3 regions of the Streptomyces sp. NPDC036813 genome follow, and region 2 is predicted to be linked to each of the others. Evidence: riboswitches for the same ligand, from Rfam matches in the RefSeq annotation. Region 2 holds a riboswitch; each other region holds the start of a gene.

Evidence for each region. A riboswitch is a leader RNA that binds a small molecule or an ion and turns the genes downstream of it on or off. The one in region 2 is predicted to bind cyclic di-AMP.
Region 1: it holds a riboswitch for cyclic di-AMP, as region 2 does, so the genes downstream of both, ACZ67Q_RS25890 (transglycosylase family protein) here and ACZ67Q_RS33565 (M23 family metallopeptidase) in region 2, are expected to answer to the same signal.
Region 3: it holds a riboswitch for cyclic di-AMP, as region 2 does, so the genes downstream of both, ACZ67Q_RS24715 (transglycosylase SLT domain-containing protein) here and ACZ67Q_RS33565 (M23 family metallopeptidase) in region 2, are expected to answer to the same signal.

Annotation. Positions count from the first base shown of each region.
Region 1 is NZ_JBVJPV010000013.1:88,283-94,439, forward strand. Features, by position in the region: gene ACZ67Q_RS25875 (DUF501 domain-containing protein) at 1-179, opposite strand, end outside; gene ACZ67Q_RS25880 (FtsB family cell division protein) at 202-678, opposite strand; gene eno (phosphopyruvate hydratase) at 816-2,111, opposite strand; gene ACZ67Q_RS25890 (transglycosylase family protein) at 2,392-3,105, opposite strand; cyclic di-AMP (ydaO/yuaA leader) riboswitch at 3,109-3,277, opposite strand; gene ACZ67Q_RS25895 (transglycosylase family protein) at 3,461-4,534, opposite strand; gene ACZ67Q_RS25900 (cytochrome P450 family protein) at 4,662-5,963, opposite strand; gene ACZ67Q_RS25905 (nucleoside triphosphate pyrophosphohydrolase) at 5,960-6,157, opposite strand, start outside.
Region 2 is NZ_JBVJPV010000020.1:121,690-127,846, forward strand. Features, by position in the region: gene ACZ67Q_RS33560 (M16 family metallopeptidase) at 1-1,211, shown strand, start outside; cyclic di-AMP (ydaO/yuaA leader) riboswitch at 1,447-1,600, shown strand; gene ACZ67Q_RS33565 (M23 family metallopeptidase) at 1,613-2,356, shown strand; gene ACZ67Q_RS33570 (GntR family transcriptional regulator) at 2,571-3,263, shown strand; gene ACZ67Q_RS33575 (HPr family phosphocarrier protein) at 3,445-3,726, opposite strand; gene ACZ67Q_RS33580 (bifunctional acetate--CoA ligase family protein/GNAT family N-acetyltransferase) at 3,906-6,157, shown strand, end outside.
Region 3 is NZ_JBVJPV010000012.1:141,364-147,520, forward strand. Features, by position in the region: gene ACZ67Q_RS24705 (FAD-dependent oxidoreductase) at 17-1,219, shown strand; gene ACZ67Q_RS24710 (HAD family hydrolase) at 1,550-2,356, shown strand; gene ACZ67Q_RS24715 (transglycosylase SLT domain-containing protein) at 2,445-2,939, opposite strand; cyclic di-AMP (ydaO/yuaA leader) riboswitch at 2,943-3,127, opposite strand; gene ACZ67Q_RS24720 (polyprenyl synthetase family protein) at 3,706-4,716, shown strand; gene ACZ67Q_RS24725 (LolA family protein) at 5,103-6,157, shown strand, end outside.

The DNA.
Region 1 (6,157 bases), on a different contig from region 2:
GGGAAGGGCGTGCCGTCCGGCAGGCGCGGGGCGGTCTCCACGACATCGGGCTGCCCGCAGGGGCACCGGTGGGCGATCGCGCGCAGCCCGCGCGGCGGCCGGCCGAGCTGCTGCCTGAAGGCCTCGACGTCCGCGTCGGTGGGCTCGGTGCGCGGGGTGGACGGCGGGGGCGTTTCCACTACGAAGTTCTCTCTTGTCGAATTACTGGTCGGAGGCGTCGGCCTTGTCGACCCCGTCCCAGACGTTGGAGTACCAGGGGCGGTCCGTCGAGCCGGCGTCGGTGTGGGCCTGCGTGGCCGCGTCCGGGTCGACCACGACGTAACCGGTCTCCCCCGGCAGCACATAGTGCAGCCGCTTGCGGATCTGCTGCTCGGCGAAGGAGTCGTCCTGCCAGCGCGCCTTGAGGTCGCGCAGCTGCTCCACACGCTGCGCGGCCTGCTGCTTCTGGCGCTCCAGGTCGGCGATCTCGGCGCGCTGCGAGACGTACTGGCGCATGGGGTAGGCGAGCGCCACGATCAGCGTGCACACCACCAGCGCGAGCAGCGCCGCGCGGCCGGTGAGCCGGGAGCGGCGGGCCTGCCGTTTGGTCTGGGAACGGTAGACGCGGGCCGCGGTCTGCTCGCCGAGCAGCCGGATCCTGGTCGCGGTGGAGAAACGGTCCCGGTCCTTCACCGCCATGGCCATCCTCCCGTTTCACACGCGCGTACGTCCCCGGACACGGTACGGGACCGAGTACGGGGACGTACGTACGACTGGCTAAGCCTTACGCCAGGTTGGCCCAGCCTTCGGGGCCGGCCTCGGGCTCAGCCGTCTGTTCAGCCCTTGGAGACCGTGCCGCGGAAGCGGGGGAAGGCGCTGCGGCCGGCGTACACCGCGGCGTCGTCGAGGATCTCCTCGATGCGCAGCAGCTGGTTGTACTTGGCGACGCGCTCGGAGCGGGCCGGGGCGCCGGTCTTGATCTGGCCGCAGTTGGTGGCGACAGCGAGGTCGGCGATGGTGACGTCCTCGGTCTCGCCGGAGCGGTGGGACATCATGCACTTGTAGCCGTTGCGCTGGGCCAGCTCGACGGCGTCCAGGGTCTCGGTGAGCGAGCCGATCTGGTTGACCTTGACGAGCAGCGCGTTGGCGGCGCCCTCGTCGATGCCGCGCTGGAGACGCTCGGGGTTGGTGACGAACAGGTCGTCACCGACGAGCTGGACCTTGTCGCCGAGCTTGGCGGTGATGGTCTTCCAGCCGGCCCAGTCGTCCTCGAACAGCGGGTCCTCGATGGAGACCAGCGGGTAGGCCTCGACCAGCTCGGCGTAGTACTCGGTCATCTCCTCGGCCGAGCGGTTCTTGCCCTCGAAGACGTAGGAGCCGTCCTTGTAGAACTCGGACGCGGCCACGTCGAGGGCCAGGGCGATCTGCTCGCCGGGGGTGTAGCCGGCCTCCTTGATCGCCTCGAGGATGAGGTCGAGGGCCTCGCGGTTGGAGCCGAGGTTCGGGGCGAAGCCGCCCTCGTCGCCGAGGCCGGTGGACAGGCCCTTGGACTTCAGGACCTTCTTCAGGGTGTGGTAGACCTCGGCGCCCCAGCGCAGGGCCTCGGAGAAGGACTCCGCGCCGATCGGGGCGATCATGAACTCCTGGATGTCCACGTTGGAGTCGGCGTGCGAGCCGCCGTTCAGGATGTTCATCATCGGCACCGGCAGCAGGTGCGCGTTCGGACCGCCCAGGTAGCGGAACAGCGGCAGGTCGCTGGCCTCGGAGGCGGCGTGGGCGACGGCGAGCGAGACGCCGAGGATGGCGTTGGCGCCGAGGGAGCCCTTGTTGTCGGTGGCGTCCAGGTCGAACATGGCCTGGTCGATCAGGCGCTGCTCGGTGGCGTCGTAGCCGACCAGCTCCGGGCCGATCTGCTCGATGACGGCCAGCACGGCCTTCTCGACGCCCTTGCCCTGGTAACGGCTGGAGTCGCCGTCGCGGAGCTCGATGGCCTCGAAGGCGCCCGTCGAGGCGCCGGACGGAACGGCGGCACGCCCGGTGCTGCCGTCGTCGAGGCCGACCTCGACCTCGACCGTGGGGTTGCCTCGGGAGTCCAGGATTTCCCGGGCTACGACGACGTCGATGGACGGCACGAGCATCTCCTTCGTGGATGTGACGCTGAAAGTGCGGGGCTGGTGAGCCTTGCGACTAGAGCCTAACCGCCCCGGGGCCATCGGCCAGCCGACCGCCCGGCCCGTGGACAGACAGACCGTACCCATTGTTCACCGTCGGAACAAAGGGGGGTGGCGTTCCGGCTGAACGTCCGGAGAACGGACGGCAGAAAAAACCCCGTCCCGGTGCGTACGGGGGAACACGCACCGGGACGGGGAGCCCGTGGGGACGGGGAGCGGCCCTTGGCCGGCCCGCTGCCGCTTACTTCAGGTGCAGCTGCTGGCCCGGGTAGATGAGGTCGGCGTCCGCGACGATGTCCTTGTTCAGGTCGAACAGCTTCTTCCAGCCGCCGGCGACGTGGTGCTTCTCGGCGATGGAGCTGAGGGTGTCACCGGTGACGACCTTGTACTCGCCGTCGCCCTTCTTGACCTTCTTGCCGGTCGGGGTGGTGACGGTCTTGGTGCTCTGCTTCTTCGGCGTCTGCGCCGGGCGCTCGCTGGAGCGGGAGGCGCTCTGCTGCTCGCTGGAGCGCGTCGTGGTGGTGCCCTGGGAGGACGAGCCGCCGCTCTGGGAGGAGCTGGAGGAGCCGCCACCGTTGTTCGGGGTGTTCGACAGGCCCGTGCCGCAGACCGGCCAGGCGCCCTTGCCCTGGGAGGCGAGGACCTTCTCGGCGACGGCGATCTGCTGGGACTTGCTGGCCTGGTTGGCCTGCGGGGCGTAGGCGGTGCCGCCGTACGCGGCCCAGGTGGAGGCGGAGAACTGCAGGCCGCCGTAGTAACCGTTGCCGGTGTTGATGGACCAGTTGCCACCGGACTCGCACTGGGCGACCGCGTCCCACTCGGAGGTGGTGGCGGCGGAGGCGTTGCCGGCCGCCATCAGCGGGGCGGCGACGGCCGCGCCGGTGACACCGGCGAGCGCGATGACACGGGTGGTCTTGGAGGGACGACGGTGCTTGCCCTTGCCGGAAAACAGCATGGTGGATCCCCTCACCGACGCCTGCGAGGTGAGCTGTCGGGTTCGGGCCGGTTGAGTTGCCCGGCCACCCCTCCCCTGGGAGGCGTGGCTTCACCCCTAGCCGCTCCGGCTCAACTGCCGGGCACGGCGCTTACCTTGGGTCCCCCGCTCCTGCCTGCGGCGCGTTGAGCGACGACTGTTCCCGTGCGGCCGCTGGCAGGATTCGGCGTTGCGGCCGGCCGGGGCTCGCGATGGCGAGCGGTCATGACCGTAGACAGGCGATCGGCCGAATTTCAAAGACGATCACGGCTTCTGAGACTCATCCCACACTTTCACCAAAGCGGACATCAGTCTCAAAACGGGGCGTCAACTCCCGCTACTTTTCGCCCGTTTCGCCACCGACAAGCAGGGTCTGACCGGGGACGATGCGGCCCGGGTCGGCCCCGATCGCGTCCCGGTTCTCCGCGTACAGCGCGCGCCACCCGCCCTCGACGCCAAGGGAGTCGGCGATGGACGTCAGACTGTCCCCGTCGCGCACTGTGTAGCGCGAGGCATGCCGGCCCGAGGCGGGCGCCGCGCTCACTTCGGCGGCGTCCTCCGTGGCGCTGGCGCCGCGGTGGCGGCCGCCGCCGTCCACCGCACCGGTGTCGACGAGCCCCGAATCCCCGACGATCTGGCGCAGGTTGTCCGGATCGTCGGTGTTTGCGTCACCTGCGGACGCGCTGCCGGACGGCTGCGAGGTGCCGGGCCCGGACGTTCCGGGCGCGCCGGACTCGGCCGCGCCCCCCGTGGACGGGGTGGCGGACGACGACCCGTCAGAGGGCTGCGCGGGGGTGCCCGTGGAGGGCGTCCCGGACGGCGCACCGGAGGAGTCGGGCAAGCCGGGCGAGTCCACCGAACCGGATGATCCGGAGGTACCGGTGGATCCGGAGGTACCGGCCGAAGCGGATGAGTCGGACGGAGTGCTGGTCCCGGTCGGACCGGAGGAGCCCGAGCCGGTGGTGGAGCCGCCGGCCGCCGAGCCGCCGCCCGACGTGTCGCCCGCGACCCCCGTGTCGACGTCCGGTGCGGAGGTGTCGCCGGACAGGCCCGAGGTCAGCCCGCACAGCGTCCAGTGGCCGACACCCTGGTCGGCGAGGACCTTCTCGGCCACGGCTATCTGCTGCGAACGGCTCGCGAGGTCGGGCCGGGCCGCGTACTCCAGGCCGCCGTGCCCCTCCCAGTCCTCCTGCGACAGATGCAGGCCGCCGTAGAGCCCGATCCCGGGGTTGTCGCTCCAGCGGCCTCCGCTCTCGCACTCGGCCACCTTGTCCCACGTCGCGCCGTCGGCCGCGTGGGCGCTCGCCGCGCCGAGCAGAGGGATGGCGATGGCGGAGCCGGTCACTCCGGCCGTGACGAGGAGGGCCGGAGCCTGACGGGGGCGACGGTGTCGACCGTTCCCGGAGAGCATGCGGTGACCTTTCGCGAGACAGCACTGACCGGCGCGGCGCCTTGAGGCACCGGCGTCGCGCTGACGAGTGAACGTATCGGCAGACGATCGCCAGTCACAAGTTCATGCCGCGCAGATCACGTGAAGATCACATAGTTGAAGATGTGTCAGTTTTCTGTGCGGGCGCGGGCGTGAACGTCACGGGCAACTGCCGCAGACCCCGCATGATGAGTCCACCGCGCCAGCGCAAGTCGGCTGGTTCGGCGCCCAGTTGGAGGTCGGGCAGCCGGGTGAGCAGGGTGGCGAGGGCGGTCTGACCCTCCAGGCGGGCCAGCGGGGCGCCCAGGCAGTAGTGGATGCCGTGACCGTAGCCGAGGTGCTGGTTGTCACGGCGGGCGAGGTCCAGCAGGTCCGGCTCGGGGAAGCGCTCCGGATCGCGGTCGGCGGCGGCCAGGACGACGAGCACGGGATCGCCGGGGGCGATGTCCTGCCCGCCGACGGTCAGCGGCTCGGTGGCGAACCGCCAGGTCGCCAGCTCCACGGGGCCGTCGTAGCGCAGCAGCTCCTCCACGCCCGTCTCCAGCAGCGCGCGCTCGCCCCGGGCGAGGGAGTCCTGCAGCCGGTGCCGCTGTCCGGGGTGGGTCAGCAGGGCGTAGGTGCCGTTGCCGATGAGGTTGACGGTGGTCTCGAAACCGGCGAACAGCAGGATGAACGCCATCGCCGCCGCCTCGTTCTCCGTGAGGTGCTCGCCGTGGTCGGAGGCGCGGATCAGGCCGGAGATGAGGTCCTCGCCGGGTGCGGGTTCGGCGGGCAGGGCCTGCCGCTTGCGGTGGATCAGTTCGGCGAGGTAACCGCGCATCTTCTTCACCGACCGGGCGACCCCGCCCCTGGGCCCTCCGCCGTGCCGGATCATCATCCCGGCCCAGTCCCGGAAGTCGTCCTGGTCCTCACGGGGCACGCCGAGCAGGTCGCAGATGGCGTAGATGGGCAGCGGGAAGGCGAACTCGTGGATGAGGTCGGCGGAGCCGCGCTGCGCGAAGCCGTCGATGAGGTGGTCGGTCAGCTCCTGCACGCGCGGCGCGAACTCGGCGACCCGGCGAGGGGTGAACGCCTTGCTGACCAGCCGACGCAGCCGGGTGTGGTCCGGCGGGTCGATGTTCAGCAGGTGCGTCATCAGCTCCGCCTTGCGCTCCCCGGGGATGCCGGTCTTGCCCTTGGCGTGCGCCGGCTCGTCGTGGTGCGCCGGGTTCTTGCTCAGGCGCTGGTCGGCGAGGGCCTGCCGGGCGTCGGCGTACCGGGTGACCAGCCAGGCCTCCACCCCGCTGGGCAGCCGGGTGCGGTGCACGGGCGCGTGCTCGCGCAGCCAGGCGTACGCGGGGTAGGGGTCGGCGGCGAACTCCCAGGTGAAGAGTTCGGGGGCGGTCTCGTCGGGGCGGAGCTGCTCGGTCACTCCTCGACCGTATCCGGATCCGGGTGGGCCTCCGCGTCGCGGTGGGCGGCGGGCACCGCGGCCGACGCGCCGGGGGCGACGCCCTCCGCCTCGCGGATCGCGTCGCGGTAGGCGCGGGCCGCCGCGCGCAGCGACGTCTCCGGGTCGACGCCCTCCGTCTCGGCGCGCGCGGCGAGCGCAAGGAGCTGGTAGCC
Region 2 (6,157 bases):
CCGAACCGGCCGGCCTGGACGGCGTCGCCACGATCATGGCGCGCGCCTTCTCCGAGGGCACCGACAAGCACTCCGCCGAGGAGTTCGCCGCCGAGCTGGAGCGTGCCGGCGCCACCCTCGACGCGCACGCCGACCACCCGGGTGTCCGCCTCAGCCTGGAGGTGCCCGCCTCCCGGCTGGCCAAGGGCCTCGGCCTGATCGCCGACGCCCTCAGGGCGCCCGCCTTCGCCGACAGCGAGATCGAACGGCTGGTGCGCAACCGCCTCGACGAGATCCCGCACGAGCTGGCCAGCCCCGCCCGCCGCGCCGCCAAGGAGCTGTCCAAGGAACTCTTCCCGGCGGCCTCGCGCATGTCGCGCCCCCGCCAGGGCACCGAGGAGACGGTCGCGGCCGTCGACGCGGCCGCCGTGCGCGCCTTCTACGAGCGGCACGTGCGCCCCGCCACCGCCACCGCGGTGGTCGTCGGCGACCTGACCGGCCTCGACCTCGACGACCTCCTGGGCGACACCCTGGGCGCCTGGACCGGCTCGCGCACCGAGCCGCGCCCCGTGCCGGCGGTGACCGCCGACGACACCGGCCGCGTCGTCATCGTCGACCGCCCGGGCGCCGTCCAGACGCAGCTGCTCATCGGCCGGATCGGCCCCGACCGGCACGACCGCGTATGGCCCGCGCAGGTGCTCGGCACGTACTGCCTGGGCGGCACCCTCACCTCCCGCCTGGACCGTGTCCTGCGGGAGGAGAAGGGCTACACCTACGGCGTGCGCGCCTTCAGCCAGGTGCTGCGCTCCGCCCCCGACGGCACGGGCGCGGCGATGCTCGCCATCAGCGGCTCCGTGGACACGCCGAACACCGGCCCGGCGCTGGACGACCTCTTCAAGGTGCTGCGCACCCTGGCGGCGGGCGGCCTGACCGACGCCGAGCGCGACGTCGCCGTGCAGAACCTCGTCGGGGTGGCGCCGCTGAAGTACGAGACCGCTGCCGCCGTCGCGGGCACGCTCGCCGACCAGGTCGAGCAGCATCTGCCCGACGACTACCAGGCGACGCTGTACCGGCAGCTCGCCGCGACCGGCACGGTGGAGGCCACGGCGGCGGTCGTGAACGCCTTCCCGGTGGACCGTCTGGTGACGGTCCTCGTCGGTGACGCCGCGCAGATCAAGGAGCCCGTCGAGGCCCTCGGCATCGGCGATGTCACCGTGGTGAGCGCGGAGTAGCCGCACACGCGCGTGGGGCCCTGGTGTCTGACGGAGCACCAGGGCCCTTGCCCTGCCCGCCGGCCTGTTTGTGATCCAAGGCGCTCCATCGCCCATATGCCCGAATTGGGGCGGAGGTTGCCTGTCTGGCCTGTGGGATGGCTTACAAAACCCCTGATTCGTTTGAGGACTGAAGGTCGATCACCGTAGCTTCATCCGGGCTGTTCGTCAGGCAGTGCGCCGCACCCGCGGCACCGGACAGTCATCGCCGAGTCCCCGTACGGCGCGAGCCAGGGGAGCCGGGGACCCACACGTCCCTGGGGTGAATCGGGCGCCCGCGAGGGTGCTCGTAGGAGACCTTCCTGCTCCGAACCCGTCAGCTAACCCGGTAGGCGAGAGGGAAGGAAAGGACAAGCCACCACATGGCGTTCGTCAGCGCCACCGGGAAGCACCGTCGTCCCAGCCGGATGAAGCGCACCACCGCGCAGGCCGCGGGTATCGCCGCGCTCACCACCACCGGCGTCATCGGCACCCTCGCGGCGCCCGCCCTCGCCGCCGATACCGCCGCCGAGCACACCGGTCTGCTCCCCGTCATCAGCGTCGACGACGCGGTCGCCGCGCAGATCGACGCCCAGGCCGAGGCCCAGAAGCAGGCCGCCGAGCAGGCGGCCATCGAGCAGGCCGCCCGTGAGGCCGCCGCCGCGCGGGCCCACGAGGCCAAGGAGCGTGCCGCCCGGGAGGCCGAGCGCAAGCGCCTGAACAGCTTCACGGCCCCGATCGCGCACTCCTACGTCTCCACCGGCTACGAGGCCAGCAGCTCCCTGTGGTCCTCCGGCCACCACACCGGCATCGACTTCCACGCCGCCACCGGCACCACGGTGCACGCGGTGGGCTACGGCACCGTCGTGGAGACCGGCTGGGGCGGCGCCTACGGCAACCAGATCGTCATCCGCATGCACGACGGCACGTACACCCAGTACGGGCACCTGTCGTCGATCGGCGTCGTCGTGGGCCAGCAGGTCGTCACCGGCCAGCAGATCGGCCTGTCCGGCGACACCGGCAACACCACCGGCCCGCACCTGCACTTCGAGGCGCGCACCAGCCCCGAGTACGGCTCCGACATGGACCCGGTCGCCTACCTGCGCGCGCACGGCGTGAACGTCTGACACACCGGAACGGCACGAGCCCCAGGAAGCCCCGGCGCACCGCGTCGGGGCTTTCGGCGTTTCCCGGATCCTCGCCTCCGGAGTAACCCGGCGAGGTGACCAAAAAATATCCATGGAATCCGGCTCGCCGTCGGAAATTCCGCTCCCTTGGAATAGAGTCACGGAACACGCGTCCATCGTCGGCGTTTCACGGGGATCAAGGCGGAGGTCGGACATGCGAATTCCGGCGCACTCGGTGTGCACGGCGATCCGGGACGACATCGTCGCCGGTGTCCATGAACGCGGCAGCCGGCTCACCGAGGAACTCCTCGCCCGCCGCTACGGCGTCTCCCGGGTGCCCGTGCGGGAGGCGCTGCGCACCCTGGAGGCCGAGGGCTTCGTCGTGACGCGACGGCACGCGGGCGCGTGCGTGGCCGAACCCACCGAGCAGGAAGCGGCCGACCTGCTGGAGATGCGGATGCTGCTGGAGCCGCTCGGCGCGGCGCGCGCAGCCCAGCGGCGCACCGAGGCGCACCTGAAGGTGCTGCGCGGCCTGGTGCGGCTCGGCCAGGAGCGGGCCAGGCGCGGCACCGGCGACGAGCTGCGCTCCCTGGGCGGCTGGTTCCACGAGACGCTCGTGCAGGCCTGTGGGAGCCAGGCGCTGACCGCCACGCTCACCCAGCTGCGCCACAAGATCGCCTGGATGTACGCCGTGGAGCCGTCGGCCGACCCCGTCAGGTCCTGGGCCGAACACGGCGCGCTCGCGGACGCGGTGGCGCGCGGCGACGGGGAGCGCGCACGCGCGATCGCGGCCCTGCACACCGAGCGCTCCACCGCCGCGTATCGGCTGCGCCGCTTCGGCGGCGACCGACCCGAGGGCGTGAGGAGTTCGCAACACCCCGTAAACACATCGGGCCCACGGCATTAACACGAGCACCGTATACAAAGAGAGGGATAAGTGAGCCCATTGAAAGGGCTGCCCTTTTCACGTTTTTCGCTCGTGCCACCGTTTTCCTCGGGGCTCACGGAGGGCGGCAAAAAGAAAGCCGCGCCGACCTCGAAAGGCCGACGCGGCTTCTTTATACGTGACTCGGACGGTCAGTCGTGACTCAGACGGTCTCGGGGAGCTCCTCGAGGCCCTCGGAGACCAGCTTCGCCAGACGGTCCAGGGCGGCGTCCGCGCCCTCGGCGTCGGAGGCGAGGACGATCTCCTCGCCGCCCTGGGCGCCCAGGCCGAGGACGGCCAGCATGGAGGCCGCGTTGACCGGGGTGCCGCCGGCCTTGGCGATCGTCACCGGGACGCCTGCGGCCGTGGCGGCTCGGACGAAGATGGAGGCGGGGCGGGCATGGAGGCCCTCGGCCCAGCCGACGTTGACGCGGCGCTCAGCCATGTGTTGCTGCCCTTCAGTTTCTCAGGGTTGTCTAGACCAGTTTCCCATATGGTGAAGCATGCCCGGAGAGGTCCTGCGACCCCTTCGGACGCGATCACCGGGCCTCGGCCTCGACCCGGCATCCGTCCTCCACAGAGTGCCCCGCGCCGTTGTCGTACGCGAGCCGTACTCTGGGCCCCATGCAGAGCGCGTCGGACAGGCAGGAGTACCCCGCCCACTGGGAGGCCGACGTGGTGCTGCGCGACGGCGGCACCGCGCGGATCCGCCCCATCACCGTCGATGACGCGGACCGCTTGGTCAGCTTCTACGAGCAGGTGTCGGACGAGTCGAAGTACTACCGCTTCTTCGCGCCCTACCCGCGTCTGTCCGCGAAGGACGTCCACCGCTTCACACACCACGACTTTGTGGACAGGGTGGGACTCGCGGCCACGATCGGCGGCGAGTTCATCGCAACCGTACGCTACGACCGGATCGGCGCGAACGGAATGCCCGCGTCCGCACCCGCCGACGAGGCAGAGGTCGCCTTCCTCGTCCAGGACGCCCACCAGGGCCGCGGCGTCGCCTCCGCCCTGCTCGAACACATCGGCGCCGTCGCCCGCGAGCGCGGCATCCGCCGCTTCGCGGCCGAGGTGCTGCCCGCCAACACCAAGATGATCAAGGTGTTCACGGACGCCGGGTACACCCAGAAGCGAAGCTTCGAGGACGGGGTGGTGCGCCTGGAGTTCGACCTGGAGCCCACCGAGCGCTCCCTCGCCGTGCAGTACGCGCGCGAACAGCGCGCCGAGGGCCGCTCGGTGCAGCGACTGCTGATGCCCGGCTCGGTCGCCGTCGTCGGCACCGGCCGCACCCCCGGTGGCGTCGGCCGCAGCATCCTCGCCAACCTCCGCGAGGCCGGCTACACCGGCCGGCTGCACGCAGTGAACCGCGCCTTCGGAGCCGACGTCACCGAACTCGACGGCGTCCCCGCCCACCGCTCCGTGCGGGAGATCGAGGGCCCGGTCGACCTGGCCGTCGTCGCCGTGCCCGCCGACCACGTGCCCCAGGTCGTCACCGAGTGCGGCGAGCACGGCGTGCAGGGCCTCGTGGTCATCTCCGCCGGATACGCCGAGAGCGGCCCCGAAGGGCGCGAGCGCCAGCGTGAACTGGTCCGACAGGCACGCACGTACGGCATGCGGATCATCGGCCCCAACGCCTTCGGAGTCATCAACACCTCGGCGGACGTCCGGCTGAACGCCTCCCTGGCCCCCGAGATGCCGCGCCCCGGCCGGATCGGCCTGTTCGCCCAGTCCGGCGCCATCGGCATCGCCCTGCTCTCCAGGCTGCACCGGCGCGGCGGCGGCGTCACGGGCGTCACGGGCGTCTCGACGTTCGTCTCCTCCGGCAACCGCGCGGACGTCTCCGGCAACGACGTCCTGCAGTACTGGTACGAGGACCCGGACACCGACGTCGCCCTGATGTACCTCGAGTCCATCGGCAACCCGCGCAAGTTCACCCGCCTCGCCCGGCGTACTGCGGCCGCCAAGCCACTGGTCGTCGTCCAGGGCGCCGGATCCGCGCCCCAGGGACACGCCGTACGGGCGACACGCCTGCCGCACGCCACGGTGTCCGCGCTGCTGCGCCAGGCCGGCGTGATCCGCGTCGACACGATCACCGAACTGGTCGACGCCGGTCTGCTGCTGGCCCGTCAGCCGCTGCCCGCCGGCCCGCGTGTGGCGATCCTCGGCAACTCCGAGTCCCTCGGCGTGCTGACCTACGACCAGTGCCTGGCCGCCGGGCTGCGCCCGCACCGCCCGCTGGATCTCACCACCGCCGCCTCCGCGGAGGACTTCCGCGCGGCCCTGGCGCGGTCGCTCGCCGACGACACGTGCGACGCCGTCGTCGTGACCGCCATCCCGGCGATCGGCGAGGGCTCGCCGGGCGATGCCGAGCTGGCGCAGGCGCTGCGCTCGGCGGCGGCCGCCGTGCCGGGCAAGCCGGTGCTGGTGGTGCACGTCGAGCTGGGCGGCCTCGCCGAGGCCCTCTCGGCGGCGGCGAGCACGGCGCCGCAGACGGACACGCGCGTGCCGCTCACGCCGGGCCAGGGCGACACTCGGCGCTCGTCGGCCTCAGCAGACGCGCCTGTGGCGACAGGCCCGGGGGACACACACCTGCCCGCTCCGCCCGCCGGGATGGCATCCTCCGGCGAACCCCCGGCCACGGGCACACCCCCGGCCCCCGGCGCACCCCCGGCCCCCGCCGAGTCCCCGGCCCCCGTCGACGCCCCCGAAGGCACCCACCTCATCCCCGCCTACCCCGCCGCCGAGCGGGCCGTGCGAGCCCTCTCCGAGGCCGTCCGGTACGCCCAGTGGCGGCGCGAGGCCGCCGACCCCGGCAAGGTCCCCGAGTACGACGACATCGACGTCAAGGGCGCCGCCCGCATGATCGACGCCCT
Region 3 (6,157 bases), on a different contig from region 2:
CCTGGGGAGGGACTTCGTGAACCAACCGGTAGCAGTCCTCGGGGCAGGCCCCTTCGGCCTGTCCACCGCCGCCCATCTGCGCGCCCGTGGCGTGCCCGTCCGCGTCTTCGGCGACCCCATGGTCAGCTGGCGCGACAACATGCCCGCCGGCATGCTCCTGAAGTCGACCCCCGCGGCCTCCAGCATCGACTGCCCGCAACGCGGGTACACCCTCGCCGACTACTGCGACGCGGCCGGCATCCGGCGGCTGGTCACCGATGAGGACATCATTCCCGTCGAGACGTTCATCGCCTACGGGCAGTGGTTCCAGCAGAAGCTGCTGCCCGAGCTGGAGCGGGTGCGGGTGGTCTCCGTGGACCGGCGCACCGGGGGCGGCTTCGAGCTGAAGCTGGACTCCGGGGAGCAGCTCACCGCGCGGGCCGTCGTCGTCGCCACCGGACTGTCCGGCCTGTCCCACCTGCCCCGCGAGCTGGCCTCGGCCGCCCCGGACGGACCCGCTCCGACGGCGCCGGTCTCGCACAGTTCCCAGCATCACGACCTGACCCGCTTCGCCGGCCGCGAGCTGATCGTCGTCGGCGCCGGACAGTCCGCGCTGGAGACGGCGGCGCTCGCCGCCGAGGCCGGGGCCCGGGTGCGGGTGGTGGCCCGCGGCCGGGGCCGGGTCGCCTTCGGCGCGGCGCCGTGGGACCAGCCCCGGCTGCGCCCTCAGTCGCCCTTCGGCCGGGCCTGGTCGCTGTGGGCCCTGAGCTATTACCCGCAGCCCTACCGCTATCTGCCCGCCGAGCTACGCCACTACCTGGTCCGCCGGGTCCTCGGCCCGCTCGGCGCCTGGTGGCTGCGCGAGCGCTTCGCGGGGAAGGTGGAGGTCAGCGAGGTGCAGCGGATCGTGCGGGCGGAGTCGACGGGCGAGGGCGCCACCCTCACCGTGCGCAGTCACTCCGGCCGCACCGAGCGGCTCGCCGCCGACCACGTCATCGCGGCCACCGGCTACCGGGTGAACCTCGCGGCGATGGACTTCCTCGGCCACGGGCTGCGCACCGCGCTCGCCGTCAGCCGCGGCACTCCCAGGCTCGGCGCCGGCTACGTCTCGTCGGTCCCCGGCCTGTACTTCACGGGTCTGCCGGCGGCTGGGTCGTACGGCCCGGTGATGCGGTTCGTATGCGGCACGGAGTTCGCCTCGCCACGGCTGGCCCGGCATCTGGTGGCGGCGCACGGCTGAGGGCACGCCGGACCTGCGCGGGACGGCCGACCTGCGCGGGGACGGCCATCCTGCGCGGGAGCGGCGGCCCGGTCAGTCCTCCTGCGCGTGCTGCCAGGTTGATCAGGCCGCTCGCGTGCGGATGCCGGGCGAGATATCGACACCGGCGTCGGCGAAGCACGGACGCACGGCCTCGGGCAGGGCGGGGTCGTCGGGGTCGCCGTCGAACCAGAGGCCCCGTTGCCGGGCCTGGGGGTGAAGAGCGGGGCGCCGACCGGGTCCCCCGGGGACGTTGCGGAACGGCGAATCGGGTGGTGAACGGGTGACCTGCGGGGTCCGTATTCTCTGATCATGGCCGCACCCCTCGCATATGCCCTCATCGCCACTGACCTGGACGGAACGCTGCTGCGCGGCGACGACACGCTGTCCGACCGGTCCCGGGCCGCGCTCGCGCGGGTGGCGAACGCCGGCGCCCGCCACCTGGTGGTGACGGGCCGCCCGGCGCCCCGGGTGCGGCCGCTGCTGGAGGACCTCGGCTGCACGGGGCTCGCGGTGTGCGGCCAGGGCGCGCAGGTGTACGACGCGGGGGCCGGCCGTCTGCTGTGGTCGGTGACCCTCGACCGGGAGCTGGCCGAGACCGCGCTCGGCAAGATCGAGGCCGAGGTGGGGGAGGTGTACGCCGCGGTCGACCAGGACGGCGTGGACGGGCTGACGCTGATCGAGCCCGGCTACCGGATGCCGCACCCGACACTGCCGGCGGTGCGGGTCGGGCGGCGCGACGATCTGTGGGGCGAGCCGATCAGCAAGGTGCTGCTGCGCCATCCCGAGCTGTCCGACGACGAGCTGGCGGCGACGGCGCGCGCGGTGGTCGGTTCCCTGGCGACGGTGACCATGTCGGGGCCGGGGACCGTGGAGCTGCAGCCGTGCGGTGTCACCAAGGCGACGGGGCTCGCGCTGGCGGCCGACCATCTCGGGCTGGGCCCCGAGCGGGCGCTCGCGTTCGGGGACATGCCGAACGATATCCCGATGTTCGCCTGGGCCGCCCGAGGGGTGGCCATGGCCAACGCCCACGAGGAGCTGAAGGCCGTGGCCGACGAGGTCACCTTGTCGAACGAGGACGACGGCATCGCCGTCGTCCTCGAACGACTCTTCGCGTGAGGCAGTGGCTCACGACGCTCCCGTGAGGCAGCGGCTCAAGGCTCTTGCCGGAGGCAGCGGCTCACGGCTTCTCGCGTGAGGCGGTGGCTCAGTACGCGCTGAACACGTTGTCGATCGACCCGTAGCGGGCGGCCGCGTAGTTGCAGGCCGCGGTGATGTTGGCGATCGGGTCGTACGGGTCCATGGAGGTGCCGGACACGTGGTAGGCGAGGAACGTCGGGTCGATCACCTGGAGCAGGCCCTTGGACGGGGTGCCGGCGGCCGCGTTGGAGTCCCACAGGTTGATGGCGGCGGGGTTGCCGGAGGACTCGCGGATGATGTTGCGGTAGATCCCGTCGTAGGTGCCCGGGATGCCGTGCTGGGACATGATGTCCAGCGACTGGCGGATCCAGCCGTCGAGGTTGTTCGGGTAGACCGAGTTGGCGGCCGTGATCACGGTGGCGCTGGTCGCCGGGGTGGCGGCGGAGGCGCTGGTGGCGCCGAAGAGCGGCAGCGCGAGGGCGGCGGCACCGGTGCCGGCGACGGCGAGGGTGCGGACGAGGCGGGACGTGCGGGTGCGGCGGTGCTGACCGGCAGCAGACATGACGAAGTTCCTCTCCCACGCCTGCGAGGTGAGCTGTCGGGTTCGGGCTGGAGATGCCCGGCCGGCCGCGGCTGCGGCACGGCTTCACCCCAAGCCGGTCCGGGGCGTCGTCGGGGTGACGACGTCCGGCTCGGCGACTTACCTGGGTCCCCCGCTCCTGCCGTACACGGATGAGTTGGTCCGATGGTGGATGCCGGACGGCGGCAGGATTAGGCGTCCATCCGACAGGCCGGGAAGTTATGCGAGAGCTGATGCCGGGAACAAGTACCGGTTTCACCTAATGCCCTGGTTGACCTTGGTCCGGGGTGTTTGGGGTGCTTGATCCTTTGTGGTCGCCGAGGCCCAACTCGCTTGTCGGGACTGGCGAAACACGGGGCAGACGGAGGGGAGGCCGGTGAGGGTGGCGCGTGACCCAATTCACTGGTGTCACAGGGGAAACACATTTGGTACCAAGGCGGCCAAGGTGAATCGACTGATTAATTACGGCAAAACGGGCAGTCGGGTCGTGTTGTGGCGCGCCGGGGCGGGGTGCCTCACGGAGGGTGGGGGGTGGTCTTCACGACACGAGCATGGTTGATATCGGTACTTTTCGGCCGATCAGATTTGATCGATAAACATATCGGGCGTGATCCGATACCACCTGGCCTGTAACCGTGGGCGCTATCGGTGATCGAAACGTGACCGGATACGCTGACTTGAGTGATGTCAGCGACCTATCGACAAACCGTGTAATCGCCAACCGGCACCAGCAGACAGGAGACCCCTCGTGACCGTCGTCGGGCCGTTCGGGCTTAGCGTGCGGGACCAGGCTCTCGAGGCCGATGTCCAGGCCGGATTGGCGGCTGTCGAGGAAGGGCTGCTCGAGGCCACCAAGAGCGAGGTTCCCTTCATCACGGAGGCCGCACAGCACCTGGTGCGGGCGGGCGGGAAGCGGTTCCGGCCGCTGCTCGTGATGCTGGCGGCGCAGTTCGGCGACCCGTATGCGCCGGGTGTCGTGCCGTCGGCGGTCGTGGTCGAGCTGACCCACCTCGCGACGCTGTACCACGACGACGTCATGGACGAGGCCGCCGTGCGGCGCGGGGTGCCCAGCGCGAACACGCGGTGGGGTAACTCGGTCGCCGTACTGACCGGCGACTTCCTCTTCGCGCGCGCGTCGCAGATCCTCGCCGACCTCGGCCCCGAGGCGGTGCGGGTGCAGGCGCTGGCGTTCGAGAGGCTGGTCACCGGGCAGATCCTGGAGACCGCGGGGCCGCAGGACGGGCGCGACCCGGTCGACCACTACCTCGAGGTGCTCGGCGGCAAGACGGGGTCGCTGGTGGCGGTGTCGTGCCGGTTCGGCGCGATGATGTCCGGCGCCGACGAGACGGTCGTGGACGTGCTGACCCAGTACGGGGAGCGGCTGGGCGTCGCTTTCCAGCTGGCTGACGACGTGCTCGACATCGCCTCCGACTCGCACGAGTCCGGCAAGACGCCGGGCACGGATCTTCGCGAGGGCATTCCGACGCTGCCGGTGCTGCGGCTGCGCGAGCAGGCCGAGCGGCTGGGGCTGCCGGAGGACCGCGCGCTGTGCGAGCTGCTGGACTCCGATCTGAGCGACGACGCGCGACACGCGGAGGCGCTGGCCGGGCTGCGGGCGCACCCCGCGCTGGAGCAGGCGCGGCGCGACACCGTCCGCTACGCCGAGGAGGCGCGTGCGGCGCTGGCTCCGCTGCGGGAGTGCGGCGCCAAGGCGGCGCTGATGGAGCTGTGCGACGCGGTGGTGCACCGGGCGGGCTGACGGCAGCCGTCCCCCTCCCGGCCGGAGACGTACATCCGGGCCGTGCGGCCCTTCCGCTGACGGCCGCACCCCGGGTGGACTCCGCCTCTCGGCGTATCCGCACCCTCGGGTGGAGCCCGCTGCCCCGTCCCCGTGGCTCCCTGGTCCCCCACCTCCCCTACGGGTAGGGCGAGCTGAGGCCCCGCCATGTCATACCCCAGCAGTACATGCGGTTGCGTCCGTGGAGTGACGCTTCCCGGCGGCCGATTTGGTCTCATGGAAAGCACGGAAGACACCACTCCTCACCGATTCGGGTGAGAATGGCGGCTTGGGGTGGGGCCCGCCGGGAGCACGCGCCGGGGGTCACGGGAACGACAGCCGCCGCCGACGACGGAGGTAGCGCACACATGGCACCGTATGGAAGCGATGACAGGGCGACGGCCGTGCAGGAGCCGGCCGGCTCGTCGGGCGGGGGGCGTCGCAGGGCCGCGCGGTACGTCGTGCCCGCGACCGTCGTGGGCGTGGCCGCCGCGACGATCGGGATCGTCCCCGCGCTCGCCAGCTCCGGTGACCCGGATCTGCCGAAGATCACCGCGCAGCAGCTCATCGAGAAGATCGCGGCGTCGGACGTCCAGCAGATGTCGGGCACCGTGCGGATCAGCACCGACCTCGGGCTGCCCGACCTGGGCGGGCTCGCGGGCGGTCTCGGCGGGAAGACGGGCGGCTCCGGTGACGGCTCGGCCGCCGACCCGTCCGCCAAGGTCACCGAACTCGCCACCGGCTCGCACACGTTGCGGGTCGCGGCCGACGGGCCGGACCGGCAGAAGGTGTCGGTGCTGGAGGACGCCGCCGAATACAGCCTCATCCACAACGGCAAGGACGTGTGGGGCTACGACAGCAAGTCCAACGAGGTGTACCACGCCACCTCGGAGGACACCGGCAAGGACCACCGCAAGGGCACGCGGGGCACGGACGACTTCTCCGGCACGCCCAAGGACTTCGCCGAGCAGGCCCTCAAGGCCGTCGACTCCACGACCGCCGTCACGGTGGACGGCACCGCCCACGTCGCCGGCCGCGACGCCTACAAGCTGCTGATCAAGCCCAAGCAGTCCGGCAGCACCGTCGGCGGGATCACCATCGCCGTGGACGCGAAGACCGGCGTGCCGCTGAAGTTCACCCTGACCCCGAAGAGCGGCGGCGCCGCCGTGGTCGACGCCGGCTTCACGCAGGTCAGCTTCGCCCGACCGGCCGCCTCCACCTTCGACTTCACCCCGCCCAAGGGTGCCAAGGTCACCGAGGGCGGCGACCGTGAGCACCCCAAGGGCGACCGCCTCCAGGGCGACGGTCCGCTGAAGGGCGGCCTCCCGGGGCACCTCCTGCCCACGCCGGGCGGGGCGCCGGGCAAGGGAATCGGCGGACCCGAGGTCCTCGGTGAGGGCTGGAACGCCATCGCGGTCTTCGA